DNA from 4 places in the Arthrobacter sp. BC5 genome. Region 1 is predicted to be linked to each of the others. Evidence: riboswitches for the same ligand, from Rfam matches in the RefSeq annotation. Region 1 holds a riboswitch; each other region holds the start of a gene.
What was found. A riboswitch is a leader RNA that binds a small molecule or an ion and turns the genes downstream of it on or off. The one in region 1 is predicted to bind cyclic di-AMP.
Positions count from the first base shown of each region.

Region 2: another riboswitch for cyclic di-AMP. It lies ahead of AC1MFI_RS14015 (LysM peptidoglycan-binding domain-containing protein); the one in region 1 lies ahead of AC1MFI_RS17635 (peptidoglycan DD-metalloendopeptidase family protein).
Region 3: another riboswitch for cyclic di-AMP. It lies ahead of AC1MFI_RS11845 (C40 family peptidase); the one in region 1 lies ahead of AC1MFI_RS17635 (peptidoglycan DD-metalloendopeptidase family protein).
Region 4: another riboswitch for cyclic di-AMP. It lies ahead of AC1MFI_RS02645 (NlpC/P60 family protein); the one in region 1 lies ahead of AC1MFI_RS17635 (peptidoglycan DD-metalloendopeptidase family protein).

Region 1 is NZ_JBWXPX010000002.1:16,487-23,910, forward strand. It holds gene AC1MFI_RS17610 (dihydrolipoyl dehydrogenase family protein) at 1-290, opposite strand, end outside; gene merB (organomercurial lyase MerB) at 421-1,083, opposite strand; gene merA (mercury(II) reductase) at 1,146-2,582, opposite strand; gene AC1MFI_RS17625 (TlpA family protein disulfide reductase) at 2,812-3,360, opposite strand; gene AC1MFI_RS17630 (cytochrome c biogenesis CcdA family protein) at 3,357-4,373, opposite strand; cyclic di-AMP (ydaO/yuaA leader) riboswitch at 5,013-5,208, shown strand; gene AC1MFI_RS17635 (peptidoglycan DD-metalloendopeptidase family protein) at 5,278-6,276, shown strand; gene AC1MFI_RS17640 (SOS response-associated peptidase) at 6,348-6,842, opposite strand; gene AC1MFI_RS17645 (hypothetical protein) at 6,985-7,424, opposite strand, start outside.
Region 2 is NZ_CM155273.1:2,986,012-2,993,435, forward strand. It holds gene AC1MFI_RS14000 (GntR family transcriptional regulator) at 1-536, shown strand, start outside; gene AC1MFI_RS14005 (cytochrome c biogenesis CcdA family protein) at 1,146-2,030, opposite strand; gene AC1MFI_RS14010 (DsbA family protein) at 2,030-2,722, opposite strand; gene AC1MFI_RS14015 (LysM peptidoglycan-binding domain-containing protein) at 3,055-3,858, opposite strand; cyclic di-AMP (ydaO/yuaA leader) riboswitch at 3,918-4,097, opposite strand; gene AC1MFI_RS14020 (PQQ-binding-like beta-propeller repeat protein) at 4,476-5,546, opposite strand; gene AC1MFI_RS14025 (class II aldolase/adducin family protein) at 6,290-6,955, opposite strand; gene AC1MFI_RS14030 (DsrE family protein) at 7,338-7,424, opposite strand, start outside.
Region 3 is NZ_CM155273.1:2,547,850-2,555,273, forward strand. It holds gene AC1MFI_RS11825 (YceD family protein) at 1-69, shown strand, start outside; gene rpmF (50S ribosomal protein L32) at 72-275, shown strand; gene rnc (ribonuclease III) at 351-1,085, shown strand; gene mutM (bifunctional DNA-formamidopyrimidine glycosylase/DNA-(apurinic or apyrimidinic site) lyase) at 1,086-2,048, shown strand; cyclic di-AMP (ydaO/yuaA leader) riboswitch at 2,189-2,373, shown strand; gene AC1MFI_RS11845 (C40 family peptidase) at 2,376-3,206, shown strand; gene AC1MFI_RS11850 (NAD-dependent epimerase/dehydratase family protein) at 3,299-4,264, opposite strand; gene AC1MFI_RS11855 (alpha/beta fold hydrolase) at 4,261-6,897, opposite strand; gene AC1MFI_RS11860 (3-oxoacyl-ACP synthase III) at 6,891-7,424, opposite strand, start outside.
Region 4 is NZ_CM155273.1:608,968-616,391, reverse strand. It holds gene AC1MFI_RS02660 (MFS transporter) at 1-663, shown strand, start outside; gene serC (phosphoserine transaminase) at 699-1,823, opposite strand; gene AC1MFI_RS02650 (iron-dependent transcriptional repressor DtxR) at 2,079-2,777, shown strand; cyclic di-AMP (ydaO/yuaA leader) riboswitch at 2,906-3,090, shown strand; gene AC1MFI_RS02645 (NlpC/P60 family protein) at 3,096-3,941, shown strand; gene AC1MFI_RS02640 (NlpC/P60 family protein) at 3,966-4,859, shown strand; gene AC1MFI_RS02635 (HNH endonuclease) at 5,078-5,575, shown strand; gene mobA (molybdenum cofactor guanylyltransferase) at 5,572-6,180, shown strand; gene AC1MFI_RS02625 (DUF6457 domain-containing protein) at 6,198-6,482, shown strand; gene AC1MFI_RS02620 (molybdopterin molybdotransferase MoeA) at 6,479-7,424, shown strand, end outside.

The sequences.
Region 1 (7,424 bases):
TCGACCTGGGCCTGGTCATCGAGGTTGCGGATCATGTAGTCCCGGTACTTCGCGGTTTCCGCCCAGTCCAGCTCAGCGCCTGCGACACCGGCGGCTCGTTGAACTTCTGTGCGCACTTCCGGCGGCCGTAATACCGTCTTGGAGGGGATGCATGCCCAGTAGCCGCACTCCCCACCAATAAGTTCACGCTCGAACACCACGACTTTCTTCCCGGCTTTCAGGAGGCGGTCCGCGGCGACCTCCCCGCCTGGTCCCATGCCGAGGACGGCGACGTCGAAGTGTTCGCTCATGATGGTTCTCCTTCAGATTTGGTGGATCTTTCGGGTTAGTCAAACAACTCGCGTACCGCCCATTCCCCGCACCCACACACCGGCCCCGGTACAGGGGCCGGAGTGTCAGTAGGGCGCACAGGCATCAGGTTCAGCAGCTGCAGCTTTGCGCCCCGTTTCCCGGCTGGCCGGTGCTGTGCGCTGGTGCCTGGGTGAGCATTTTCTCGGCCATGGAGGAGCCGAGCTCGTAGGCCTCCTGGACGGGCATGATGGTGCCGCCGGGGTGGGTTTTGAGCCAAGGCGCGGCGTCTTCGGGTGAAGCAAAGAAGTGGACCTGGTTGCAGAAGGATGAGCGGACGGAGCTGATGTCTTCCGGGTTCACGAGCGACACCACGGCGGTGGCCGGTTCGACGCTGGTGACACCGGTTGCTGTGACGGCCACCCGTACCGGGGTGCCGGTGGCCTTGTAGGCGGATTCGATGCGCGCGGATGCGCCCAGCAAGGTGGGGAAGATCAGGGTGTCCAGTGCGCACCAGGTGTAGAGCTGTTCGCCGTCCACCTCGAAGCGGTGCTGGGTGGGGCGCTGCGTCAGGCCCTGCCCGATGATCCGCCCGGACCCGTCGTACTCGGTGTCGCCCATCGCCTCGAGCGCTGTCCGGGCCTCTTCCAGGGGCCGGCCGGTCGCCGCGGCGAGGTCCCTCACATCGACCGGGTCGCCCAGGGCGAGGAGTTTGAGCAGAGGCATCCACAGCCAGGGCTCCATCCCTGTCTCGTTGGACGCGAGCCGGTCAGTGACCTCATTGAGGCTGTTCATCGCGGTTGTTTCCTTTCGATGCGTGGTGCGCCAGTGCTTGTGATGAGCAGATTCTCCGGTGCTCAGGCCGCGCAGCAGGAGAGTTTGGAGACATCGGTTCGGAAGGATTGGGCTGCGATCTTGATGCCCTCAGCCATGGTCAGGTACGGGCTCCACAGGTTCGCGACCTGATCGACGGTCATCCCGGCCTGCAGGATGTAGACGCCTGTGGCGGCGAGGTCACCGGCTTCCTTCGCGACGGCGGTGATACCAACGATCCGGCCGGTGTCGGCGTCTGCGACCATTTTGATGAATCCACGGGTATCCCGGTTCACCAGGGCGCGGGGTACGTATTCCAGCGGCACGACCCGGCATTCGCACTTGATTCCGGCGTCCCTTGCCTGCTTGTCGGTCATGCCGACCGCCGCGAGGTTGGGGCTGGTGAACGTGACCCGGGGCAGGTGGCTGTAGTCCACGGCCCGGCCGGCGTCGCTGAAGGCGTTGTCAACTATCAGGGTGCCGTGGGCTGCGGCCACGTACACGTATTCGGGGTGCCCGGTCACGTCACCGGCGGCCCAGACCCGCGGATTGGAGCTTACGAGGGTGTCCTCGACCACGACCTCACCCTTGTTCCCGGTTTTCACTCCCACCCCGGCCAAGTTCAGCCCATCGGTGACCGGGCGCCGTCCGGTTGCAACCAGGACCTTGGAGGCCCGGATGCTCTCGCGTCCGCCGGCGATGTCCGCCTCGGCGATGATGTCCCCGTCCTCTGACGTGGTGATGGAGGCGACGGTGGCGCGGCGGATGACCCGGATGCCCTCATCGGCGAAAACACTCATCAATGCCCGGGACGCTTCGGGTTCCTCACCGGATGCCAGGCGGGAGCGCACCAGCATGGTGACTTTCGAGCCGAGACGGGCGAACAGCTGGGCCTGTTCCAGGGCGACGTACCCGCCGCCGATGACCAGCAGCGACTCGGGCACCTCATCGAGTTCCATGGCCGTGGTTGACGTCAGGTAATCGACCGTGTCCAGGCCATCGATCGGTGCAGCCCACGGCGTGGATCCGGTCGCCACGAGGTAGTGGGCGGCCGTGATCGTTTCCCGGGTCCCGTCATTGGCGGTGACTTCCAGTGCAGGGTCCGCGGCGGTGCCGGTGAACACGGCATTGCCCTGGCGCAACTCCCACCCGTAGTCCGCGACAAGGTCCACGTACTTATCGGAGCGGACAACTTCCACCAGGGCACGCTTGCCCGCAATCAGCGCTTCCATGTCAACAGGGTCCGCGGTGGCCGTGATGCCCGCGAACCTGCCGGCGTCCTGGGCAGTGTGGCGTGCCTCAGCCGCTGCGAGCAGGGCCTTTGAGGGGATGCACCCGGTGTTCACGCACGTTCCGCCTACGGTCCCGCGCTCGATCATGACGACCCGCTTGCCCAGATTCGTCGCCCTGATCGCGGCAGCGAACGCACCACCACCGGAACCGATAATGGCCAAGTCGAAATCCGGCACTGCCTCGTTCATGAGAATCTCCCTACATCACCACCAGGTGCCGGGTTGTTAGGCGCCGACGGAGCTGATGGCTGGTTTTTTTCAATGATTTACTTCAGTTTGCACCTTCCCCTACGGGGGAAGGTCAAGGAGTTTTCGCACCGCCGACGGGGTAGCTGACTGCCGGTGACTACCCAGCACAAGAGACCCCGGTGCCGCCGTCGTGCCGCCGCGTGGGGTCTCTCGGCTGGTGGCCCTGTGGTCAGGGCAGTGTCTTGTCGAGAAAGGCCCGCAGGGCTTCGGTTTCCATCGGTTGCGCGTCAGCGCGGGCCAGTACTTCACCGTCCGGAGCGACGACCACGGTCGAGTCCAGGGAAATGATTTCGTACTTCTTGGACAGCTGGCCGGTTTCATCGACCACGTAGGGGTGCCCGGGGAACCCTGCCAGTTCACGGAAACCATCGACCTCGGCTTTCGTGTTCTCAGGTGTCACGTCGACGGCAACGAACTGGGCCTGGTCGGCGTACTCGGCTTCGAGTTCCTTCATGGCTTCTGCCTGGGGGACACAAGTGAAGCACCAGCTCGCCATGAAATACAGGACCGTGGGACGCTCCCCGGGTATGGCGACCGGTTCTCCCTCCGTGGAGGTCATGTCGATCCTCTGCACGCCGTTTCCACCGGTTCCGCCTGCACTCGTGCCGGCTTCTGCGCCCCGGTTCAGCGCCGTGAGGGCAAGGACCACCACGATGACCGCGGCCGCGATGAGAGCCGTGAGGGTGAGGGTGCGCCGGCGGTTGGTGGTGACTGTCATGGGGTTCCTTGCTGTGGGTTGCGGTCGATGACCGGTTCCGAAATGTCAGGGGCGCAGCACGAATCCGTGCCAATACTGGTGGTGGTCATCCCGCGTCCGGTTTCCGGCCCGACGCCGGAACCCGTGCCGGTTCCGGAATCGGTGGAGGTGTCGGCGCTTGGGGGTTTTATGGTGCTGCGGTGCCGCAGGGACACGGCGGCCACGGCGAGGATGGCGAGCACAGCCGCGATCGTGATGACCGGCCAGGTGTCCGTGATGAAACCGGACAGTTTGACGCTGGCCGCGGTGACTGCCGGGCTCATGATCCCGCCGGCTTTCCCGCCGCTCAGGGCCGGAACCCAGTAGAGCAGCAGATAGATCCCGGCCAGGACCAGCGCGGCACCACCGAGGCGGTTGATGTAGGGCAGCAGCCGGCGGACGTGGCGGGCCACGGCATCGCGGGCCACTGCTGCGCCGAGGGAGAGAAGGATCAGCACCACAGACGACCCGGCGGCGTAGGCGGCGAAGACGGCCAGGAGCCCGAGCAGGCTTCCCGTAGACACGGCCTGCGCCACGACAGCGAGCAACAGGGCCAGACTGCAGGAAAGGGCGGCGACTGCGTAGGCCACACCGTAGCCGAATACTCCTTTAAGTCCCGAGCCTGTCCCATCCGTCCTGAGGAACCGGTGGAGGTTCACCCGTGTACCGGGCAGTTTCCAGCCGAACAGCATGCCGAGCCCGGCAATGACGATCACGGCACCGATGAGAACCGCTGCCCACGGCAGCGCGGAAGCAATGGACCGCAGTCCCACCGCGACGAGCAGACCGGCGGTCACGAAAACCACGGCGAACCCGCCGCTCAGCGCAACGCCTGCCCGGAGTCCCGCCAGCAGCGGCCGCCTACGCCCGGCGCCAGTACCCTCAGTGCCGGAGCTGATGAAGTACGCCAGGTAGGTCGGCAGCATCGCGAACCCACACGGATTCACGGTCGCGAGCATCCCGGTGACAAAAGCCAGACCCAGCGCCCCGGTCATCTACCTGCCCCCTTGTCAGAGGCAGCCGGTGGCGTAAGTGCCGGGGAAGCATCCGAGCACGAGGGCGGACCTTGATCAATTCCGGGGGCACAGCAGTCACTGGCCGTCCTTGTCCTGCCGGTACTGCGCCGCAGCATCCACAGCAGAAGGCCAGCTGCGACGATTCCTGCGGTGGCGAGCATCCAGGAGCTGCCGATCACTGCACCTGTTGCCCCGAAGACACCGGTCGCGATGAGCAAGACCGGCACTCCGCAGCACAGCAGTGCCACGAGAACAAGACCAGCCATGGACAGCAAAAAACCCGCCGTCAGCGTCAGGCCGGAGCGTTCGTTTAGCTTCGCATCTGTGGACATGATTAATCCTTTCGAGCTTTCGTGCCGCCCGACCCCGACTGGCCGTCAGGCGCAACCGGGACCACACAACTCCGTTCAGCCCCATGATCGACATTCCTCTCTGGGGGAAGGTCAAGCCGGTGCACCCTGATCCCGAGAAATACGTGGTGCAGGTGAGCACCTGAAGGCGGGCCACGCGCTGAGAGTTGGGGCAGCCGCCGGGGGCGGGATTCGCCCAGTATTGACCTTGCCCCCTAGGGGAAGGTCAACACTGGTTGGCGTAACACCATCAGAGGTGTTCGCCCGGTGAACAAATTTGCTCAATCCTGCCGCTGTCCCCGGGCCCGTCTGCAGTGAACATCAGGCAGGAGCGGGGGAACCACCGGTGGGCTTCACTGAAGCCCTTGGGGCTAAGCCGCTGATCAATCCGTTGAGGGATTTCAGCGTCCGGATGATCCCATCCGAGTCCGACAGCTAACTCCGTAGGCAGTGGGAAAGGCTACTTCTTGTCCAAGAACCATCATTCGGCGCGCCACCGCGCAATTCCTGTCCGCAGCCGCCCGGTGCGGGCAGTGTCGGACGCGGTGAGCTCGCACGCGGGAAATATAGGCCGCTCAACGGCCATCGTTGCCGCCGCATCCGGTCTACTGCTCAGTGCCGGCCTTCCAGCCAACGCCACCACCGACACCCATCAGGGCGAGAGCGGCGCAACTACCCATACGGTCGTTCCCGGTGACACCCTGGGAAACATCGCCGGACAGTACGGCGTGGAGCTGGACACCGTGTTCTCCCTCAACGGGATGAACCAGAACACCATCATCTACCCGGGCAATACCATCAGCGTGAAGGGTGAGGTGAACGCCCCGACGCCGACTACTCACACAGTCGTGTCCGGTGACACCCTGGGAAACATCGCCGGACAGTACGGCGTAGAGCTGGACACCGTGTTCACCCTCAACGGGATGAACCAGAACACCATCATCTACCCCGGCGACATCATCGCTCTGACGGGTGAGGTTGCCATCGGAGGCCCTGCCCCCGTTGCACCCGCCGTGCCGGCTAGCGCTGTCCCGACGTTACCGGCACCTGCAACGGCGGCGCCAGTAGCACCTGTAGCAGTGCCGGCGACACTTGCCGTGCCGGCTATAAGTGTTCAGGCGGTATCGGCACCCGTGCCAGCACCTGCAACGGCGCCAGTGAGCCGGCTGAGCCTGCCTCTGGCGAACGCGTCGGTGAACTCCCCCTATGGTTACCGCGGTGCCGGGGAGTTCCATACCGGCACTGATTTCGCAGCCGGATGCGGCACCCAGGTCCTCAGTTCCGCCGCAGGGACAGTCATTGAAGCGGGGTTCAGCGCCTACGGTGGCGGCAACCGGATTGTCGTCGATCATGGAAACGGTCTTCAGACCACCTACAACCACCTGGAAACCATCGGGGTGCAGCTGAACCAGTCCGTCGGAACCGGGAATCCCATCGGAGTCGCCGGATCCACCGGGAACTCCACCGGCTGCCACCTGCACTTCGAGGTAGTCGTCAGCGGCCAAACAGTGGATCCCGCTTCCTGGCTTTAACACCGAGGTGAGCGGCGCACCTTGCGCCGCACACCACGGTCCCATTCTGCCTTCCGGCAGCTGACGCTCACCTAAGCAAGTGGTGAGATGAGATCTGGCCCGTTGTTGCGGACGGATCCGACTTCCTTGCCGACGATCCGCGGAACAAGGTTGGGTTCGGGGATGGTGTCGATGAAGTGCTGCACCTGGTCCCGCTCGGTCATGGTCGGGTCCAGCCACTGATCCTGCAGGTCCTTCGGGATGATGACCGGCGTCCGATCATGAATGTGCCCGAGCGCGTCATGCGCGGCCCGGGTGAGGATCGTCGCTGTGACCAGCCACCTGTCCTCGGCATCCTCGGCCTTCGTCGGGTCGGGCCAGAACTCGTACAGGCCGGCGAAGCCCAGCAGCTGCTCCTCGTCCTCGCCGTGCAGGTAGTGCGGGGTTTTCGTCCCGTCCTCGTTCTTCTGCCACTCGTAGTACCCGTTCGCGGGTATCAGGGCTCGCCGCTTCGCGGCCGCGGCGCGAAACGACGGCTTCTCCGTCACCGTCTCGCTGCGGGCGTTGATCATCCGTGTTGACTGCACTACTTACCCCTGCTGCCATTCAACCCAATAGGGGGTTGGTTTAAGACCCGGCGCGAAGAGCGGATGAGGTTTCCGGGACTACCACCTAGGCTCGCGACCACTTGACGTGCCGCTTCCGCCAATTCCTCCGTCTGCAGGTCCATCACAAACGAGGCTGGTCGAAGGAGTGCCCGTAAAGGTGTTGGTGGGTCTGCGGGTCTTCGAGTACAAGCCAATCAACTACCTCCCATAAGGCCGGAAGCAAGTCATGGCTAAGGGCTTGTTCTCGAGTCAGCCGCAGACCCCAGACGGGAGTGCTGGGTGAGGTGTGGTTCGAGTCGATGAGGCTGGAAGCCAACTCGCCGTCCTCGGTGAAAAGACCTACCCTGCAACCGAAAGTCACGTGGTCCTCGTACTCATCGTCGTTGAAAGAGCCGAAGACGATGTTGATCCACGCCTCCGGATTACCGCCGTGTTGGTGCAGCTCGGTCTCTCCAATGGCAAACGCGTTGTGGTCTTTCAGGATGAAGTGATGGATAACAACGCTCGTCGCACCGCACATGGAGCAGGTTTTTTGGGTCGATTCGGGAGATCCGTCCAAGG
Region 2 (7,424 bases), on a different replicon from region 1:
TTAGTGCCCACCCAGGGAGAATGCCGAAGGTGGTCGCGGGCAAGAGCACCGCGTACGGCCCGCTCTACAGCCTGCTGGCCTCCATCCGGGAATCAGGAATGGCACACAGCAGTATTGTGCTGGAGCAGAACATTGTTCAAGATTCGACGGTTGCGGCAGCGCTGTCCATGGACGCGACGGCTGAATTCTTCCATCTCGCGCGCGTTCGCTTGGCGGATGGAGAACCCATCGGGCTTGATGAGGTGTGGCTCCCTGCGGACACCACCTCCGCGCTGCACGACTCGGACTTCAGCCAAAACTCGCTGTATGGCGAACTGGATCGACGCTGCGGCATTGTGCTGGACGGTGGAACGGAAAGCCTCTCGGCTGTCCTGGCCAGCAAGGAACAGGCTGGTCTTCTGGCGTGTAGCGCCGGGGCACCGTTGTTGCTGATAGAGAGGGTTGGCTGCTACCGGGCGCAGTCCTTGGAGTTCAGGCGCAGCTACGTCGTGGGTGAGCGTGTTGAAATTTCGACGTCCTTCGGATGCAAGGCATAACCCGATACGAGTTTGGAGCCCGCAGCGTCGGGCCATGAGCCTCGTATCACGATCCGTCGAAAGGGCGGCGTGGGGGTGACCCTGGGGTGGAGGTGGACAGTGCGTTTGGAGTCGGCTCGGCTATCGGGCTCTGTGAAGGACGTATGGGACAGCGGTCTTCGGAGGTCGCACGTTGATGGAACGCCCATCCCAGAAGTCCGACGGATACGACGGCAAGTACGGGTTGGATCGGCTCGAAATACTGCATCGCACCGGACGTGCCGAGGGCCAGGAGGACCAGTTTGTTGCACACAGGGCAGCCCACGGCGAAGAAGGTGACGACAGCACCTGCCGCACCGAACCGGCTGTGCGCTTTAGCGGACGTTGACCGCATCGGGGCAACATAGGTGGCCAGCACCAGGCCGGTGAGAACGGCGGATAGCAGCAGTACCGGAAATGACCACCACGTGGGGGGCACTTCCCGGGTGAAGAGCGGGGTGTCAATCAGATCCGTGGGTACCGCCACGAGCAGGTAGGTGCCAACCGTCCCGGCCGCTACGGCCCACCAACGCCGTCCCGGCCACTGCCTCAACGCTGCCGCCAAGGAAATCCTGGGTGTGCTTGTCATCGTCATCGGTTCCCGTCTTTTTCTTGCGGAGGTACGTGTGTCCCTGGGTCATGGGTGATTGTGGGGTCATCGCTACGGGTGCGTTTCTGAGTCTTTAGAAGATAGACGGTTGCGGTAACGATAACCACGGCCGTCGTCGCCAGGGCGACGACGGTGTTCGGGATCTGGGATGTCAGGGAACGGGCAGTGGTTTCCAGTTGGAACTGGTCGGTGACGGTGAGGATACCGCCAAGGCCCGCCGTGCCGTCGGTGGCAAGGAGTATGATCCCGATTCCTATGGAGAGGAGCCCGGAAACCACCATGACCCAGGAATTGCTCCACGAGCCGATGGTCAGGGGTCGGGGTCGAAGCCAGCGACGGCCTGATACGCCGAGGCGATCCCAGATGGAGGCGAGCAGGAACAGTGGCAGGGCCATGCCCAGCGCGTAGACGGCTAGCAGAATACCGCCGTACACCGCGTTGCTTCCTGCTGCTGCGATCGTCAGGATCGAGCCCAGGATGGGTCCGGTGCACGCACCTGCGACGCCGTAGGCCATGCCAAGGATGAAGACCGATATGCCGGTCGAACCGCTTTGCGCCTTCGGGCGGATGAGCGCCGGCACCGGCACACCGAGGACCTGCACCACACCGAGCACGATGACCACCGAGGCGGTCACTGCGACAAGGACGGGACGGTCGGCGGTGACCAGTGATCCTAGCGTTCCGGCGAAGACACCCAGTGGGACAAGGGTGCAGAGCAACCCGGCATAAAACAGTACTGTCCGTCCGATCAGGCGGGTTCTCGTCGTGAACGCATAGGCGAAAAAGGCTGGAAGGAGAAGGGCAGAGCAGGGGCTGAGTATTGTCAGGATCCCGCCGATGAAGGCACCGGCGTAGCCGATCACCATTACTGGGCTTCGGCTTCGGCTAACGCCGCGTCGATGATCTCCTCAAAGACTTCCAGTGGCTGAGCTCCGGTGAGCGGCACATCGTTGATGAGGAAGGTCGGGGTTCCGGTGGCACCCAGGGCGGCGGCTTCCTCTGCGTCGGCTGTCACTGTCTGCTGCAGTTCCTTCGAGTCCAGGTCAGCCGTGAACCGTTCGATGTCAGGCACGCCGACGTTCTTAGCGATCCGGATCAGTTCCTCTGGCGGAAGCGCGATATGACCCCTTTCCGGGGCGTCGGCGAACACTGCCTTGTTGAATTCCCAGAACTTGCCTTGTTCCCCGGCTGCGCGTCCTGCGACCGCGGCCTGGAACGATTCCTCCCCGAAGACGGGCAGATCCCGCCACTCGATCCTTACCTGGCCCTCGTCGACGTACTTGTCGACCAAGGGGGGCAACGTGTTCCGGGAGAAAACCCCGCAGAACGGGCAACGGTAATCGGCGTACTCGACCACTACCACCGGAGCATCAACGGCCCCCAGTGCTGTCGCATCGCCGTCTATTCGGCGGGACTTATCCAGGTCCACCTCGCTGGGGCCAACGGATTCCCGGACACCGCTCACGGCAGATCCTTCCTGCCCCTGGGAGGTTTGCTCTTCAGTGATGAAGAAACCGATGAGCAACACCAATGTTGTTACCGCGAGTGTGGCAAGCACGGTGAGCAGGGTGTGGCGACTCGGGCGGGAACCCGTACGTGGCCCTGATGACATAAAGAGCTCCTGATGTAACGACCGGTCCACCTCTTTTCCTGATGCTGGCGGAGGGCGGTGTGTATGGAAGGGATAGGCCACATCGGTGGCGGGGAGTCGTTCGGCCGAGCAGCCTGAGGGGCCCTGAGCCGGCAGGATCGACTGACGAGGTGGCGCCCGTTGCTCGGTCCGGGCGTGGGCGCCACCTCGTGATCGACGTCCTACTCATTCACCTCGTCGAGAACCCGGGCACGTCGCGCACCATCTCGGCTGGTTCCGCCGGCGAGGTGAATGAGTTGTTAGCCGTTGACCCGATAGTAGATGGGACCGGAACCGACGTTCACGCTCTCCTCGATGGTTTGGTTCCCATTCCAGCCGCTGTGGATCGCGCGGCCTCCGCCGAGGTAGACCGCGTTATGGGAAAACCCCATGCCGCCATCGGCGTAGTACACGAAATCGCCAGGCTGCGGGTCCGATACCTGCGTGGCGTAGGACATCAGTGACTCGGGCGATTCATCACCGACGCCCTGGATCCCTGCCGCCCGCAGAGCGACTTCACCCAGGACGGTGCAGTCCTGGATCGCACCGAGTTGAGCCCTTGCTGATCCCAGGATGGCCTGGTTGATCGAGGTCGAAGCACTCTCGCTGCCCTGACCGATAGGGGTGATGGTTGCCGACTGTGCGCTTATCCCGCTCTGAACCTGAGCCGGGATTCCGGCTGCGTCGTACTGCCGGGACTGCTCGGCAGGTGCACCAGCCGAGGAAGCAGCGAGCTTGATGCTGTCACCCGGGTAGATGATGGAGCTGATGGTGAGGTTGTTGGCGGCCAGGAGCGTTTCCAGGTCCACCTGGTGGCGTGCGCTGATCAAACCCAGGGTGTCCCCGGGCTGCACCGTGTAGACGCTTCCAGCCCCCGACATGCTGAGAGCACCGGAGGACGGATTGACCGGTGACGCAAGCGCCGAAGTTCCGCTATACGTCCCGGATGCCGTGGCGCTGGCCTGGGCCGGGGCGGCCATGGTCAGCAACAACCCTGAGCCGACAATAATGACAGCCGCCTGGCGTCCCATCCGAGATCCCTGACGCACGGTGTTACCGGACACCAAGGTGCGCGCGCTTGTGCTCGCGCGGTGCCGTCCGTGGGTTCTTGACTGTGACATACATAACCTCTCCCTATACCTGCGAGGTGAGCTGTCGGGTTCGGGTAGGAGTCACCCGGCCGGCGGACCTAGCGTCCGCGCGGCTTCACCCCAAGGATTCGCATGGAATCCGCAAAATTGGGTTCCCCGCCTCTGCCTCGATGATCTGTGGACCCGGTTTCCGGCAGAGTTCGGTAAGAAACCAGGACGCCGCAACCAGATGAGCGGCACGGGGACCAACCTACCCGAAAATCATAAATGTATGAACATTTGTGGGAGGAGGCTGTGGGCCGCGTATCGCCAGCCAGTCAGCTGGCCGCAGGATGGTTGTTCCTCTCGTCTCTTCCTGGTTCGCGCGGCGGGCCCGTTCTTGGACAACACCCGCGCGCGGCGTCAACCCTGCCGGCACAGGCCACGTTGCTCCACCAGCGACATCCAGCCTCTTGCGGCGGCTCCTCCGGCAGTACAGCTAGCTCAGCGGGGAACCGCTAACCGGTGAGGGGGCTAGCCCAGCGGAAAGTGACCGCTACCGTGACCCTTATCGTGGTCACCGCAACCGCAGTGGCTGCTTCCGCGTCCGGTCACCGAGTTGAATCACCTTGGCTGTCAGCGGGCATTACGCGAGGGGTTGCAACTGCATATGTCCCGCTTTGATTCGTGGGGAACAAGGCGGTGCCGTCGGGAAGCATGGCCAGGGGAAGCATGTACTCGCCCGAGGCGAGGGTCGTCCCGGAATCAAGATCGATTCTGGCTGCTTGGCCGTTGACCTGGGCGTAGACCATCCCGGCGCCGGCGGCCGATACCTGGGCTTGGCCGGCAAATTCCCTGGCCCACAGAAGGCCCTCTCCAGGCCGCGCGGCTGTCACTGTGTATCCACCCTCCGGGCGCTGTGAGGTGAAAAGCACGGTGTGTGAGGCGTCATCCACTGTGGCCATACCCGATGGAGTTCCATCCACCCTGCCCAGTGGCGCACCGGTCCTGAGATCGTGGATGACGGACACAGGGGCAACCACCCCCGCAGGGTCGGCCCATTCCACGATTACGAGACCTCCGGTAGATGGTCCGTAGCTGCCTTCGTACTGGGCGCTGGCCCCCGGGCTAACACCGGAGGGGCCGGGGCTTAGTTCCGCGGACGCCCATAGTGTTTCGCCGGAGTGGCTGTCGGTGGCGAAGAAGGTGTCCGCGGTGCCCGTCAACGCGGTCCCATGGTGCTCGTAGAGAGCGGCACCGGCATGTTCGTCCACGACTGCGCCTGATGCGGCATCGAGCAACGTCGCTGGGGGTTGCTCGCTAGTGAGCGCCTTGGGCGTGTTGGCAAAGAGTAATCCGCCGCCGGGCGAAGGGCCGGGAACTTCGGTCGGTCCCCAGAGGACGTCCCCGTCTGCGGCGGAGAACGCCGTGGCGACGGTAATGCTCACGCCCTGTCCGTCGCTGCGGGCACTGGAGTCCAGAATGACAATTGCGGCTTCGCCTCGCACCTGTGTCGGGGCTGTTCCTACGCAGGTGGGATTGGTGTCGACTCGCCAGGTAGTGCCGGTGGCATCGAAGCCGTAAAAGCTCAATGTGGAGCGACCGTCCCGGGGGAAGGCAGAACCGATGAACGTTTCCCTGACGGCGAAGGGAGTGCTGTCGGTCCTCACTTCAGAAACCACATCAAAGCCTGGAAACAATTCCTCACGGGTGGTTGAGTCGGATCCAGACGTGGGGGGTTCGCCAACATCAACACGCTGGGCACCACTCTGCTCGCGGGCTGGGAGGCATCCCGTTGCACCGAGCAGGACGGCCAACAAAACGCCGACCCCGACGGTTCCTCGGAGGTTATGTTTATACATTTGCAAGGTGACGCTACCACGCACTGTTGATCTGTCATCAGGCAAAAAATGCCCATTTTCCGTCATTGTTCCGTCATTGTCTGGTGGGTCTGGGCCGGTCCTAGTGTGCCGCCGCCTGATTAAAGCGTCAGCGTCGCTACGCCCTGGGGCAGGACGTTGTCGACCATGGAGCCCCCAGCATCGAGCGGGCCCGCCAGCATTCGGCTGACACTTGCGTGGCACGGCATTCAACCCAGCAGGAGCAGCCATCAGCGCGGAACAACGCTGCATCTAATTCCGCAGTCCCAGCCGCCGGAAGCATAGAACGCTCCAGTCGCACCCTGCAGGCCGCCCGACCTTGCCGACAGGGGCCGGCCTCTCCAGGAGGTCGCGCCGCCGTATGAGTGCTCCGCATCGATTCCCAGCGGGCACGTCCTGGATGCAGTAGCCACTACCGGCATGATCACCTGTCCAGGCGCGCACCGACCTCCACTTCGCGGCTTCCGGTATCTAGCTTGCTTTTAATGATCACCAGCCAACCGCAGGGCCATGATCCGCACCTGCCAAGGAATCGAGGTGCGCGGTCAGTGCTTGGCTGCTTTCATGGCTTCCTGCACTGCTTCGAGGGCCCCGATTGGAAAGTCCACCGCTCCACCGAGAGGGGCGGCAGCGATCTCCGCCTCAGCGGTTTCTTCTATTGCGGTCACCAGCCGGGCTGCGGCCACGGGATCCGGACCGAATGCGAGCAGCCCATGATTGGCCAGTAGCACGGCGTTGGTGGCTGGGTGATCCTTCAACACCTGGGCGATCCCACGGACCGACACCTCGGACCCGCGCGGCCCCCAGGGCGCGACTGGAACGGGCTGAGCTTGCCCGAAGCGTAGCAATGGCTCGGAACGGCACGGCAATGGTCGGTGAGCCATGGCAAAGGCTGTCGCCGCTGGCGAGTGCGTGTGGATGATTGCCCCAACATCGACGCGTGCTGAGTAGACGGTGGAGTGCATCGCGATAATCTCGGCGTTTTCCGGCCCAAGGTTGCCGTCCACCACCTCACCACCCAATGTCACCGTAGCCAGTTGGTCCGCACGCAGCCCACGGACCACGCCGGTAGTAGTAAGCAGGAAGTGGCCTGGCTCGGCTCGAACGCTGAGATTGCCGTGGCCTGAGTGTGACATCACTGCGGTAGTAAACAACAACTCAACGGCCTGCACTACCGCCGCCCGCGGATCATTGTGGACAGAATCAGTCATAATCTTTTCCTCTCGTCCCCGGTGGGAGACCGCCTTGATCATGGGATTACGGGACCTTCCCGGGCGGATAAAATACCCCCGGGAGTATACTAATTATGCTGCATCTACCCGTCAGCACGACAAGTCGCGGTATGAGCCGGATTACCGTCGAGCAACAGTTGTCAATGACACGGGACGGCGTTAGGGAGATGACCGAGCGGCAGGAATCCACGGCCGCTGTCGATCTCGCACCGATTTTCCAGTTCGGGCTAAGCCACCATGAGCTCACCCTCCGAGGCGAGGGGCGCGCTCGTTACCGCTGCTCAGGGGTAACCCACCACAACGGTCCGCCCCTGCACTCCTTGGGAGCCAGAGCATTTAGGAGACAAAGCAGGCGAGGGGATTAGGGTCGAAGGTAGGACCATCCTTGGTCTTGCCGGGTGACCAGATGGGCGACCCCGGAGTCCACGATGGTGACGCCTTCGCGGAG
Region 3 (7,424 bases), on a different replicon from region 1:
TTGGCAGGCACCGCCGCTGAGAATGACGCGGCACCCAAGTCAGAGTCAGACGAGAGAGAAGAGAGTTAGCCGTGGCTGTCCCCAAGCGGAAGATGTCCCGCGCGAATACCCGCGCACGCCGGTCCCAGTGGAAGGCAACCGCCCCCAAGCTGGTCAAGACCCTCGAGAACGGCCGCGTCACCTACAGCCTCGCCCACCAGGCCAAGGTTGTCACCGATTCAGCAGGCACGCCGCTGTTCCTCGAGTACAAGGGCCGCAAGGTAGCCGACGTCTGACAACGGACCCCCGGCCCGCCGCGTACCTGACGGTGCGGCGGGCATCGGCCCGGTGCTGGATCAGCTGATGCGGTTGTGAAGAATACTGAAGACCTTACGAAGCGTCTCGGCGTCGACATCGACGCCGAGACGCTTCGTCTTGCCCTGACCCACCGGTCCTACGCCTATGAGAAGGGCGGGATCCCCACCAACGAGCGCCTGGAATTCCTCGGCGACTCGGTGTTGGGCCTCTCGGTGACGGATGCGCTGTACCGCGACAACCCCGGACTCTCCGAGGGGGAACTTGCGAAGAGGCGATCCGCCGTCGTCAGCACCAAGGCACTCGCCGGGGTGGCCCGTACCCTGGACCTCGGGAGCCACGTGCTGCTCGGGCAGGGTGAGAAACTCACCAACGGGCGCGACAAGGCCTCGATCCTCGCCGACACCATGGAGGCAGTCATCGGTGCGGCCTACCTCAGCCATGGCATCGAGACCGCGCGCGCGATGGTCATGCGGCTCATCGGACCATTGCTGCGGGATTCCGCCGTGCTCGGCGAGGGCACCGACTGGAAGACCCGCATCCAGGAGACAGCGGCCGCACGGCGCCTCGGACTCATCGACTACCAGGTGGAGGGGACGGGGCCCGACCACGCCCGCACCTTCACGGCGCGCCTGCTGATCGGCGGTGTGGCGTACGGCTCCGGATACGGGAATTCGAAGAAGGAAGCCGAGCAGGCGGCCGCGGCCGAGTCCTGGAAGCTCCTGGTGTCCGGTGCCGGTGCATCGCCGGACGGCGATGCGGCGGACGCCCGGCCCGCCGTCGGGCCCTGAATGCCTGAACTGCCCGAGGTCGAGGTGGTGCGCCGCGGCCTTGCGCGCTGGGTGAGCGGGCGGGTCATCGAGACCGTCGAGGTCCTGGACGCCCGGTCGCTCCGACGTCATGTCGCCGGAGTGGAGGACTTCGAGGGGAACGTGACGGGTGCCCGCGTGAGGGACGTCGTACGCCGCGGGAAGTTCCTCTGGATGACCCTCGAGGACCACGCGGGCGCGGCAGCGCGCCCCCGCGTGGCACTCATGGCCCACCTCGGCATGAGCGGGCAGCTGCTGATCGAAGAGCCTGGTGCGCCGCAGGAGAAGCACCTCAAGGTACGCCTCCGGCTCTCCCGCGCTCTCGACGAGGACGGCGCGGACCTTCCGGCCGATCTGCGGTTCGTGGACCAGCGCATCTTCGGCGGCATGTTCGTCGCCGACCTGGAGCCGACGGAGGACGGCGGGCCGGGCGGGCTCGGAGCCGGCGGCCTTCCCCTGGTGCCCCATCAGGCCGCGCACATCGCGCGCGATCCCCTCGATCCGGCGTTCTCCGCGGAGTCCTTCCACCGACGCCTCCGGGAACGGAGGACCGGGCTCAAACGTGCCCTGCTCGATCAGGGCCTCATCTCGGGTATCGGCAACATCTATGCCGACGAGGCGTTATGGGCGGCCAGGTTCCACTACGCCCGTCCCACCGACACCATGAGGCGTCCCGATACCGAGCGCATCCTCGAGGCGGCCACCACCGTCATGACCCGCGCCCTGGCGGCCGGCGGAACGAGCTTCGATGCGCTGTACGTGAACGTGAACGGGGCGTCCGGCTACTTCGCCCGCGACCTCGAAGCCTACGGCCGCGCAGGCCAGGCCTGCCGTCGGTGCGCTGCGGAGGGCCGGCACACCCTGCTGCGCCGGGAGTCCTTCATGAACAGGTCGTCCTACCTGTGTCCTTTCTGCCAACCGAAGCCGCGCAACGCACGCCTGTAGTCGAGCGTGCCGGATGCCGGATGCCGGGTGAGATCAAGTCTCGTGATCCAAACGTGACAAGAGCAGGCCCAGCGCGTACCGTTGATCCCGCGCCCGTCCACAACGGAGGGGCGCCCTTCCTCACTCTGCCTAACCCTGTCGATGAGGACGGACCGTTCGCACAAGACATTCGACAGGGGCGGGGGAACCGATAGCGGACTCGGTCACGAGTCCTAGGGGTAAAGACACGCGTGGACCAGCTTTGGGGCGGTGATCCACGAACAGCGCGTCCGGATGTCCCATCCGAACCCGACAGCTAACTTCGTAGGCATTGGGAAAGGCATCATCATGTCCAGAAAGAGCCATGTCGCGCGCCACCGGGCCGTCCCCGCGCGCATCAACCCCCTCGTCACCGCATCCCGTGCAGTCACCGCGACTGCCTCGGTTGCCGGCAAGCCCGCAGCCGTCGTGGTTGCCGCATCCGGCATCATGATGGGCGCAGCACTTCCGGCCAGCGCCGCTGGTGAGATCGTCCCCGTCGAGACGGTCAGCCAGCAGGCCGCAGCAGTGAGCACCGCTTCAGCCGGTTCCTACACGGTCCAGGCCGGCGACACCCTCGGCAGCATCGCAGCGGCTCACGGCGTGAGCCTCGACGGCCTGTTCACGGCCAACGGCCTCGGCTACAGCTCGATCATCTACCCCGGCCAGTCGCTCTCGCTCAGCGGTTCGGCTGCATCCCCGCAGTACTCGGTGCAGTCCGCTTCCGTGGTAGCCGCACCGCAGGCTGCTCCCGCTGCTCCTGCTCCTGCTGCGCCGTACAGCTTCCAGTCGGCATCGGTCGCTCCGGCGGCTGGTGGCATCGTCGGAACGGCCCTGCAGGGCAAGGGGTCCGGCTACGTCTACGGCGGCACCGCCTACGGCGCCTGGGACTGCTCGGGCTTCGTCCAGTGGGCCTACGCCCAGAACGGCATCAGCCTCCCGCGCACCACCTGGGCGCAGTTCGCAGCCCTGCGTCCCACCGGCAACCCCCAGCCGGGCGACCTGGTGAGCCAGAACGGCGGCAGCCACGTCGGTATCTACCTCGGCAACGGCCAGATGATCAGTGCTCTCAACCCCTCGCAGGGTACGCAGGTGCACTCCGTCAACGTCATGTCGGTGGACGGCTACTACACCCGCTAGCGTGTCGTCGGTCCGCCGATGACGCACCAGTGACACAGAAGGGCGGGATGCATGCATCCCGTCCTTCGTCATGTCCCGGTGGGGTCGCCGGCTCAGCGGTAGGAGGCGGCCAGCCGCTCGAAGCCGTCGTCGAGAGCGACCGACGGTTCCCACTGCAGGACCTCCCGGGTGCGCCGCTGGTCGAACCAGTGCGCCGTCGACAGCTGCTCGGCGAGGAAGCGGGTCATGGGTGGTTCGTCCGGCCGCCGAAGCGCGCTCCAGGCGCGCTCGATCACCGCGCCCGCACCGCGCGCGATGGTTCCGGGTACGGACCATGCGGGCGGCCGCACGCCTCCGGCACGGCAGATCCCCTCGAGCAGCTCTGCGATGGGGCGCGGCTCGCCGTTGGTCACGACGAACGCCTGGCCCCGGGCGGCCTCGATCCGGCAGAGGCAGGCGACGATGGCCGACGCGGCGTTGTCGACGTACGTGGTGTCGATCAGGGCGGTCCCTCCGTCGAGGAGGGGCAACCGGCCGTGGCGGGCCCGGTCGATGACGCGTTCCACGAGCTGCGTGTCGCCCGGACCCCAGACGATGTGTGGCCGTACCGCCGCGACGCGGAAGGCCGGGGTGGAACGGGCGAGGGCCAGCAGTTCGGCCGCTGCCTTGGTGCGCGCATAGTGGCCCCGGGCGTGGTCTGGATCGGCCGGACCGGCCGCGGCACCGACCAGCGACGTCCCCTGGTGTGCGACCGATGGCGAGGAGACGTGGACGACGTCGGTGACCCCTGCCTCCGCGGCGGCGTCGAGGAGGTACCGGGTGCCGTCGATGTTCGTGCGGACGAACTCGTCGGTGGCGCCCGTGAAGGACACCTTCGCGGCCAGGTGGATCACGGCGTCGCAGCCCTCCACCGCCGCGGCGACGGCCGTCCTGTCCGTGATCGATCCGAGGACGTCCTGGGCGCCCTCGACGCGGGAGGGGCGGCGCTGGAAGCACCGCACCTCGTGGCCGTCGTCGAGGAGGTGCTCCGCGACGGCGCGTCCGAGCATGCCGCTCGCTCCGGTCACGAGGACCGTCACAGGGATCCCGCCCGTCCGCCGGAGAGGAACCGGCCGCTCCACTCGGAGATCCGCGCGCGGTCGATCTTCGCATTGTGGCGGATGTCCACCGGAAGCGCCGGAACCGTGATGACGGCTGCGAGTCCGATACCGCGTCCGCGCGCCGCGGACCGGGCAGCCGCCGCCAGCGGGGAGGCGGCGAGGTGCGGACGGCGTCCCGCATCCTTCGTCTCGAGGACTGCGACGACCGCCTGGGTACCCGAAGGGCCCACGCCGACGACCGCCGCGAGACGGACCCCGTCCACCGCCTCGAGCGCCTGCTCGAGTCCGACGGGCGTCACGATCCCCGCCGCGGTGGTGATGACGTGCCCCAGCCTGCCCTCCACCCAGAGGCGGCCGTCCGCGTCGAGGTGCCCGACGTCGCCCGTGCGGTGCCAGGGGTGCGTGCGTGCGGAATCCTGCTGCGTCCTCCACAGCCGGAAGTAGCGGTCCTTGACGTGGGGGGCGTCGACGAGGATCTCGCCCGTCACTCCCGGCGCCGCCGTCGGCTCCCCGGTCGCCGCGCCGGCGCCGTCGAGCGGGGCCACGGACACCCGGGCTCCGTGGACCGGGCGGCCGACGCAGACCCCGTTGCCGGCGCCGGCGAGTCCGGACGCCGCAGCCGCCGCCGCGGCCCGGATGCCGTCGTGGTCGATGTCCGCGACGAGGAGCGACTCCGTCATTCCGTAGGGCGTGTGGAGGGACGCTGCGGGCACGAGGTGCTGCAGGGCATCCAGGAGCGGGACGGGGATCGGGGCGCCGGCGGAGAGTAGCAGCGAGATCCGTGCCAGGGCCTTCGTTCCGGCCGGGCTGAGGTCGGACGATGTGGCGAGCACGTTCCGCAGGGCTGCCGGCGATGCGAAGACGACGCTCGCGCCGACGGCATCGGCAGCATCGGCGAGGGCCTGCGCGGTCAGTGTCCGCGGGGCTGTCACGTCCATGGCGGGCGTGACGGAGGTCGCACCGAGCGCGGGGCCGAGCAGGGCGAACGGCGCGAAGCCTGCCACGAGCGATGCGCCCGGCCCGAGTCCGAGCGTGGACTCGACGGCGTCGCGCATCGCGGAGAGCCGGCGGTGGGTGTAGACCACGCCCTTCGCCGGGCCGGTCGAGCCCGAGGTGAAGAGGATCGCGGCGTCGGCATCGGCAGCCGGGGTGGGCGGGGCCGACGGTCCGGGCCGTGCGGCGCGCAGGTCGTTGAGCGAAGCCTCCACGTTGAGCATCGTCCGTTTCGCCGCCGGCAGCGCGGTGGCGCTGATCCGGCGCCCGGGCCAGCCGAAGGCACGGGCGGCGAGGAGGGCGCGTTCGATACCGATGACGACGTCGGGCGCGGCACCCTTGACGGCCCGGTTGAGACCGCGGGCGCCGAGGCCGGCGTCGGCGACCACGATCACGGCGCCGATCCGGAGGCAGGCGTAGATCAGGACGGTGAGGTCCACTCCGGGGGGCACGAGCAGGCTCACGCGGCTGCCGGAGCCGTAGCCCAGCGCCACCAGGCCCGCGGCGACGGCGTCCACGTCGTCGGCGAGCTCCCGCCAGGACAGGGTGCGCGGCGGACCGGCAGGAGTCATCTCCGCGACAGCCGTCGTCGAACCCTGCGGCCCGGCGGCGAGGTCTGCGAGTCGTCGGCCCAGCGGTTCGTAGGCCGTGTCGTCCAGGAGGTCGTCCGGGGGTGTCGTGGCGGCGGCGACGGGTGCGCCCGCGCCGACGGACCGCGCCACCAGCCACTCCATCGCGGTCGACGCCGTGTCGGCGTCCTCCTGCACGAGGTGGCTTGCGCGCTCGAAACGGTGGACGTCCGCATGGGGCAGCCGGCGGGCGAGGTCCTCGAGGTAGGGGTCCGAGAAGATGGGATCCTGCGGTCCCCACATCATCAGCACGGGGACGTCGATACTGCGGATGCCCTCCGCCGTCGTGGTGAGCGCGGAGTGGCTCGGGTGGGACGGGTCGGCAGGGATGTCCGAGACGAAGTTCGCGATGCCCTGGCGATCGGCCACCGTGCGGTACGGATCCCGGAACGCACGGCGTACGTCGCGGTCCAGGGCGGGCCGCGCGAGGGCGAGCGTCACGTCCAGGAAGGCGCTGGTGGTCCGGGTGCCGAGGCCGTGGACGCCCGGGGCGAGCGCGAGCCTGAGCGGCGCGGGGATGCGGCGGTCCGGATCCTGGTGGATGGCCGTGTTCGTGAGGATGACCCCTGCGAGGTCCTCCCGGTTGCGGTCGGCGTAACCGAGGCTGACGACGCCGCCCCAGTCATGGCCGACCGTGACGACGGGACCGGTGAGCCCCACGGCCGCGACGAAGTCCTCGAGGTCCGTGATGCGGTCCGCCAGGCGCCGGAACGCACCCGTGCGCTCGGAGTAGCCCATGTCGAGCTGGTCCACGGCGATCACGCGCCAACCGGCAGCGAGGCCGGCCGCGAGATAGCTCCGCCAGAGATAGGACCACGTGGGGTTCCCGTGGACGCACAGCAGCGTACCCCGCACGTCCTCGCCGCCGCGGCCGAGCCCGTTGTCGAGGTAGTGCCAGCGGTGGCTCGCTCCCGGGGCGTCCGCCCCGCTGGTCGAGGGCACGTCGAGATACGTCGACCATGAGGGGTCGACGCCGGGGAGTGCTACCACGCAATCTCCATCATGGAGGTGTTCAGGCCGGATCCGACGCCGAGGCACAGCACGCGGTCGCCGGGGGTGAGGGACTGCGCCTCCTGCGCGAGGGTCATGGGCAGGGACGCCGGTCCCACGTTGCCCCAGTGCGGGAAGGTGATGGGGACGCGTTCGCGCTCGAGGTCCACGGCCTTGATGATTGCGTTGGTGTAGGAGTTGGACACCTGGTGCGTGACGTAGCGGTCCATCGCGTCCCACCTCCAGCCGTCCGCCTGTGCCTCGTGCCACGCGGTGACCACGAGTTCGAGTCCGCCGTCGAGCAGTCCCTTGGTGTCGGTGTACATCCCGTCGATGCCGCCCACGCACAGCTCGTGGTGCTGCGTCCCCGCGCGGGACACCCCGCCGATGATGCGGTGCGAGCCGGGGTGGAGGTCGGCGGGGCCGATCACGGCGGCGGCAGCACCGGAGCCGAGGGTGAGGGTCGCGAATTCGCTGAGGAAGTCCTCGCGCGTCGAGTCCTCACGGTTCAGGCGGTTGAAGGTCGC
Region 4 (7,424 bases), on a different replicon from region 1:
AAGGGCCGGATCCGCGCCGGCTTCCGCTACGTGCGGCACCGGCCGGACCTCCTGGTGGTCATGCTCGCGATCTTCATCGTCGGCACCTTCGGGCTGAACTTCGCCGTCTTCATCGCCGCCATGGCCCGTACCGAGTTCGGCCAGGACGCCGGTGTGTTCGGGGTCCTGTCCTCGGTGATGGCCGTGGGGTCGGTCGCGGGCGCCCTGCTGTCCGCCCGACGGGACCGGCCGCGCCTGCGGTTCGTCTTCGGGGCATCGGCCGCCTTCGGGCTCGCCTGCATCCTGGCAGCCCTGGCACCGAACCTCTGGCTCTTCGGGCTGGCCCTCGTGCCGGTGGGGCTGTTCGCGCTGACCCTCATGACCAGCGCCAATGCCTATGTGCAGACGACGACCGATCCGGCGATGCGGGGACGCGTCATGGCCCTGTACTTCGCCATCTTCCTCGGGGGGACGCCGCTGGGCGCGCCGGTGGTGGGCTGGGTCTCCGACGTGTTCGGTCCGAGGTGGAGCCTCGGCGTCGCCGCCGCTTCAGGGCTGATCGCTGCCGCCGTCGGTATCTTCTGGGCCTGGCGGTACCACGAGGTCCGGCTGCGCTACGACCGCACGGCGCCCCGCCGCCTCCGGCTCGACCACGAGGCAGGCGCAGCCGAGGGGGCGCCGTAGCGCCCGGGTGACCCCTCGACGGCGGTTCCCGGCCCCTACAGGAGGTTCTCGACCACGTGGTCGATGCAGGCGATGAGGGCCGAGACGTCGTCGGGCTCGATCGCCACGAAGGTCGCGATTCGCAGCTGGTTACGGCCGAGCTTGCGGTAGGGCTCCACGTCGACGATCCCGTTGGACCGCAGGATGGCGGCGATGCGGGCGGCGTCGACGTCGTCATCGAAGTCCACCGTGACGATCACGTTCGAGCGGTCCTCGGCCCGGGTCACGTACGGCCGTGCGATGGGGGAGGCCTCCGCCCACGAGTACAGCCGTCCGGCGGAGTCGGCCGTGCGTGCCGCGGCGAAGGGAAGCCCGCCCTGGGCGTTGAGCCACTGCACCTGCGCATCGAGCGTCACGAGGGTGGACAGCGACGGCGTGTTGTAAGTCTGGTTCAGACGTGAGTTGTCGATCGCCGTCTGCAGGTCGAGGAAGTCGGGGATCCAGCGCTCACCGGCGGCGATCCGTCCCGCGCGTTCGAGCGCTGCGGGGGAGAAGAGCCCGAGCCACAGCCCGCCGTCGGAGGCGAAGTTCTTCTGCGGCGCGAAGTAGTAGACGTCGGCCTGCGACACGTCCACATCGAGGCCGCCCGCGGCGGACGTCGCATCCACGAGGACCAGCGTGCCGTCGTCCGCACCCTCGATCCTGCGGACGGGAGCCGCGACGCCGGTCGAGGTCTCGTTCTGCGGCCAGGCGTACGTATCCACCCCGGCTTCGGCGACGGCCGACGGGCGCGAGCCGGGCTCGGACGTGATGATGCTGGAGGCCTCGAGGAACGGCGCCCTGTCGGTGGCGGAGGCGAACTTGGAGCCGAATTCGCCGAACGAGAGGTGCTGCGCCTTCCGTTCCACGAGTCCGAACGTCGCGACGTCCCAGAATGCCGTCGAGCCGCCTACGCCGAGCACCACCTCATAGCCGGCGGGTGCTCCGAAGAAGGTGGCGAGCCCTTCCCGTACACGGCCCACCAGGCTGCGCACGGGGGCCTGCCGGTGGGAGGTCCCGAGCAGGGTCCGGCCGGCCGACACGAGGGCGTCGATCTGCCCGCTCCGGACCTTGGAGGGGCCTGCGCCGAACCGGCCGTCCGCAGGCAGCAGGTGTTCGGGGATGCGGGGCGTTTCGGTCATGGCTGCTCCAGCTGTCTCGGCGTCGGGTCTCGCCCTCATTCTGCCCCAGCTCGAGCGGTGCCTCCATTTGTGAACGCTGCCCCGGACGACGCCCGGACCGCCACCGCCGTGCTCCCGCCGGGATTGCCGGGCCTGTTGCGCCATGCGTTAACCTTGGGAAGCGTGGGGCGGAACAGGCCGTGGCGGCTGTGGCCCCCCTCGCCGGCGTGAGGCATTCCAGCCGGGCACCCGCACCGCACCAAGGAGCTGAACCGCATGACGGATCTCATCGACACCACCGAGATGTACCTGCGGACCATCCTTGAGCTCGAGGAAGAGAACATCGTGGCGCTCCGTGCGCGCATCGCCGAGAGGCTGCGCCACTCCGGGCCCACCGTGTCCCAGACCATCGGTCGCATGGAGCGTGACGGACTCGTGGTGGTCTCCGGCGACAGGCACCTGGAACTGACCGAGGTGGGCCGCCGGCGTGCTACCGAGGTCATGAGGAAGCACCGCCTCGCCGAGCGGCTGCTGAGCGACGTCATCGGGCTCGACTGGGCGTACGTACACGACGAGGCCTGCCGCTGGGAGCACGTCATGAGCGAGCGCGTCGAGCGCAGGCTCTACGAACTGCTCGGGAAGCCCTCCGAATCCCCCTACGGCAACCCCATCCCCGGCCTCGAGGCGATCGGCGGCGTCCAGTCGGAGCTGTTCACGGACGGCGTGGTGACCCTGCTCTCCGCGATGGGCACCTACTCACCCGAGAAGCAGGTCACGCTGGTCCGCCTGGCCGAGCCGATCCAGGTGGATCCGGAACTCCTCACGCAGCTCGACGAGGGCGGCCTGCGCCCCGGCGCGCACCTCAACCTGGAGTCCGTGGGCGGTTACGTCTCCGTGCGCGTCCCCGGCGTCGAGGGTGCACTCGAACTGCCGCCCGAAGTCGCGTCGCACGTGTTCGTCTCCGTCGCGGCCTGAACGGCCAGGCAGGGTACACGGAGCACCGTCGTCACCAAGAACACACCGTTTCGTGACCGGAATGTGACATAACGCGAATTCTGCTGTAGCCTTCATCTCGTGCCAAATTCGCTCTAGATCCGGCACCCTCTTGCAAATCGCCTAGCTCTGCCATTGCCAGAGGTCCGTCCGCACCATCGCATGGCAGAGGCGGGGGAACCAATTTTCGGGTTTCGTAACTGAAATCCTTGGGGTTAAGTCGCTGTTCACGCAGCGGCCGGGTGACTCCCATCCGAATCCGACAGCTCACCTCGCAGGCGTTGGGAGAGGCAATCCAACGTGTCCAACAGCTTTTCGGGCCGCCACCGCGCGCCCCAGACCGTGAGCCCGCTGACGGCTCTTTCCGCCGCAGTAGCGTCCAACGCCGGATCGGTCGGCCGCCAGGCAGCCGTCATCGTCGCCGCATCGGGCCTGGTGCTCACCGCGGGCCTGCCGGCCCAGGGAGCCACCACCGCAGAGCGCGAGGTCCAGTCCTCCGCAGCACTGGCCGTGAGCCGGGTCGTCTCGGCCGAGGTCACGGTCCCCGCCACCGCCGAGGTCTCCTTCGACCGCGTGGCCGTCGAGGTCACTCCCGCTCCGGAGCCCGTCGTCGAGGCGCCGGCCCCCGTCGTCCAGGCCGCCCCCGCTCCAGCCGCCGTGCAGGTCGCCGCGCCTGTCGCTCCCGCAGTGGCTGTTGCTCCCGCCGTGGCTCCCGCTCCCGCAGCGGCCGCCGTGCCTGCAGCGCCGGTTGCCAGGCCCGCCGCGCCCGTCGCTGCCGCACCGGCGGCTCCTGCCGCCGCCCCCGTGGTGCAGCAGGCTCCCGCGCCCGTCCAGTCCTCCGGCGTCGCTGCCGGGCTGGTCGGCTCGGCCTACGCCCAGATCGGCGTCGCCCAGGACTGCACCGCCATGGTCGAGAAGGCCCTGCGCTCGGTCGGCAAGTCCGTCGGCGACCTCGCTCCCGGCCAGTTCTACCAGTTCGGCGATGTCGTCGGCAGCCCCGCTCCGGGCGACCTCGTGATCACCGGCGGCCACGTCGCGATCTACGTCGGCAACGGCCAGGTCATCAGCGGTGGCCTGAACGGTATGAACACCGGCCTCCACAACCTGTCAGACCTCCCCGGCGCCAGCTTCGTCCGCGTCCGCTAGAAACCACACACGGAGAAACCCCCCATGTCTTCACGCGCCACACTTGCACGCCACCGGGGAGAAGCGCAGAACGCTGCGAGCTTCTCGGCCCTCGCCAAGGCCGTCACCACCAACGCAGGCGGGATGGGCCGCCAGGCCGCCGTCATCGCCGCGGCTTCGGGCCTCGTCCTGACCAGCGGCGTCGCGGCCAATGCCGCAGACCTGCAGCCCCAGCGCGACGTCGCCGCCTCCAACGTCACCGTGACCTCGGACCGTGCGGTTGTCGTCGCGTCCACCGGCACGGCGGTGTCCTTCAACATGACGCCGGTGAAGGTCAACGCCAAGCCGGTCGTCGCCGAGAAGGCCCCGGTCGTGGAGGCTCCGGTCGTGGAGGCCCCGGTCGTCCAGGCTCCCGCCCCCGCCGCTCCCGCCCCCGCTGCTCCCGCACCTGCTGCAGCTCCCGTCGCTGCCCCTGCGCCTGTCGCAGCCCCCGTCGCAGCGGCCGCTGTTGCCGCTCCGGCACCTGCCCGCGCCGTGACTCCGGCACCCGCACCGGTGCCTGCCCCGGCTCCGGCCCCCGCACCGGCTGCTGCGCCCGCGGTCTCGTCCGGCGTCGCCGCCACGATCGCGGCAGCCGCGCAGGGCCAGCTCGGTGTGATGCAGGACTGCACGCGTCTCGTGAGCAACTCGCTCGCGGCGGCGGGCATCAACTTCCACGGCTGGCCGGCAGGCTACCTCTCCCTCGGCCGCACGGTGAGCGCCGGCCAGGCCATCCCGGGTGACCTCATCTACTACGCCAACGGCGGCATGGGTATGGCCCACATCGCGGTATACATCGGCGGCGGCAAGGCCGTCCACGGTGGATTCAACGGCAACACCACGGTGATCGCACCGGCCGAGCTCGGCTCGGGCGGCGTGTACATCCGCGTCGGCGGCTGATCCAGCACCGACGCCACTGCAGGAGGACCGGCACACCGTGCCGGTCCTCCTGCAGTTAACCCGCACCGGAACCAGGGAGGTACGTCAACCCGGTGCCGCACGGATTAGCGGCGGACGGGCCTCCGGCTTACCCTTGCAGTGTCCAATCCGAAGCACTTCTCCCGTACCCCGGGATGGCAACCGGTTGAGGGGAACAGGTCAGCAATGAGGCTTGCTCCATGCGCACTCTTGTTCTGAATGCAGGGTATGAACCACTGGCGGTCATCACGTTCCGCCGGGCACTGGTGCTTGTGCTCACGGGGAAGGCGAGTGTCATCGCGGAGGACGACGAACCCATCGTCGGCCCCACGGAGATCCTGGGCAGGCCGTCCGTGATCCTCCTGAACCGGTACGTGAAGGTCCCGTACCGGCACGACGTCACGGCCACGCGGCGGGGTGTGCTGCGGCGCGACAACCATCTGTGCGCCTACTGCGGGAAGACGGCCTCGACCATCGACCACGTTCTGCCGCGGTCCAGAGGAGGCGCGGACACCTGGGAGAATCTCGTCGCCTGCTGCCTGAAGTGCAACAACGCGAAGGGCGACAAGACGCTGGCCAGCCTCGGCTGGAAGCTGCGGATCGTGCCGCTTCCTCCCCGTGGCCCCCAGTGGCAGATCCGGGAACTCGAGAGGCCCGCCCCGCAGTGGAGCGCCTTCCTCGAGGAGAACGCCGCATGATCCCGGACACCCCCGCGTTCGACGCCGTCGTCCTGGCCGGCGGCCGGTCCTCCCGCCTGGGCGGGGTACCGAAGGCCGGTCTCGTGCTGGCGGGCCAGACGCTGCTGCAACGCACGTGCGCGGCCCTCGGGCGTGCCGGGCAGCTGACGGTCGTGGGGCCGCAGCCCTACGCCGGAGGGGCCTCCGCGCCCGAAGGGGCACGCTTCGTCCGGGAGGAACCCGCCTTCGCCGGACCGGCGGCCGCCGTCGTCGCCGGCTTCACCGCCCAGTCGGCACGCAGGGCGCCCTGGTGTGCGGTCCTGGCCTGCGACATGCCCCGCGCGGACGAACTCGTGAAGGTGCTGCTCGCCGAAGCGGCACGGGGCGGGCAGGTCTCGCTGGTCGCGGTCGACGGCGGCCGGGACCAGCCGCTGGCGGCGCTCTACCGCAGCGCCGATCTCGCTGCTGCCATCGACGCCGTGCTGGCGCTCGGGCCGGCGGACAACCTGTCGATGCGCAGCCTCCTTGCTACTGTGAAGACCAGACCAGTCCCGGTTCCGCCGGGCACGACGCACGACGTCGACACCTGGGATGATGCGCGAACGCTCGGAGTCGTCGTCCCCTAGAACCACACGGAGGGCCCATGGACGATCGCCAGAAGCTGCTGCACGACTGGACCGAGAAGCTGCTCGCCGCCTTCGAGATCGACGGGACGGAGGTGGACATCGACGCCGTCCTCGGGCTCGCGGGCAAGGCCGCCCACGGCGTGGTCCGTCCGGCCGCTCCCCTCACGACGTTCGTCGTCGGGTACGCTGCGGGGCTCGCCGTCGGCAGTGGCCAGGCCGACGAGCAGCTGGCCATGCGCTCCGCGATGGCGGTAGCCGATGCCCTCTGCTCAGGGGCCGCAGCGGAAGGCGCCTCCGAATGAACGAGGCCACGGAAGCCCGCGATGTCGACTGGACGACCGCCCGCACCCTGGCGCATGACGCGGGACGCCCCCTGCCGTTCCAGACCGTCACCCTGGCGGACGCCCTCGGCCAGACCCTCGCGGAGCCCGTGCACGCCCTGCAGTCCATCCCGCACTACGCCTCCTCGGCCATGGACGGCTGGGCCGTCAACGGAGAGCCACCGTGGACACTGGTGAGCCACACCGCGCCGGAGGAGCATCCCAGGGGGCGGCCGGCGCCGCATGCGGATTCCGGCGAGGTCTCGCTCGCTCCCGGACAGGCGACGTTCATCCTGACCGGCGGCGTCGTCCCGCGGAATGCCGTCGGGATCCTGCGGACGGAGCACGGCGCCGTCCGCGGGGACGTCCTGGACCGCAACGAGTCGGCGCGGCCCGACGAGCCGGTGCTGCACGAGCACGTGAGGCCTGCGGGGGAGGAGGCGGAGGAGGGCTCGGAGGCGATCCCGGCCGGCGTCGTGCTGAACCCCGCGCAGATAGCCCTTGCCGCGGTGTGCGGACACGATACGCTCGCCGTCCTCAGAGCTCCCCGCGTGTCGCTGCTCATGACCGGCGACGAGGTGATCGACCACGGCCTGCCGCACCCCGGACAGGTCCGCGACACCTTCGGCCCGCAGCTGCCCGGATTCGTCGCGATGCTGGGCGGGCACGTCGATGGTGCGGCCCGCGCGAAGGACGACCTCGACGACGTCGTGGCCGCCATCAGCGCGGAGCCGACCGACGAGTTCTCCCTCGCGCGGGCGTCCGGCGACGTGCTCATCACCACGGGCGGAACCGGTAGCTCCTCCGCGGACCACATCCGGCGAGCGCTCACGGTGCTCGGCGCGGAGTTGATCATCGACGGGATCGCCATGCGCCCCGGGCATCCGACACTGCTGGCGCGGCTTCCCGACGGACGGTTCCTGG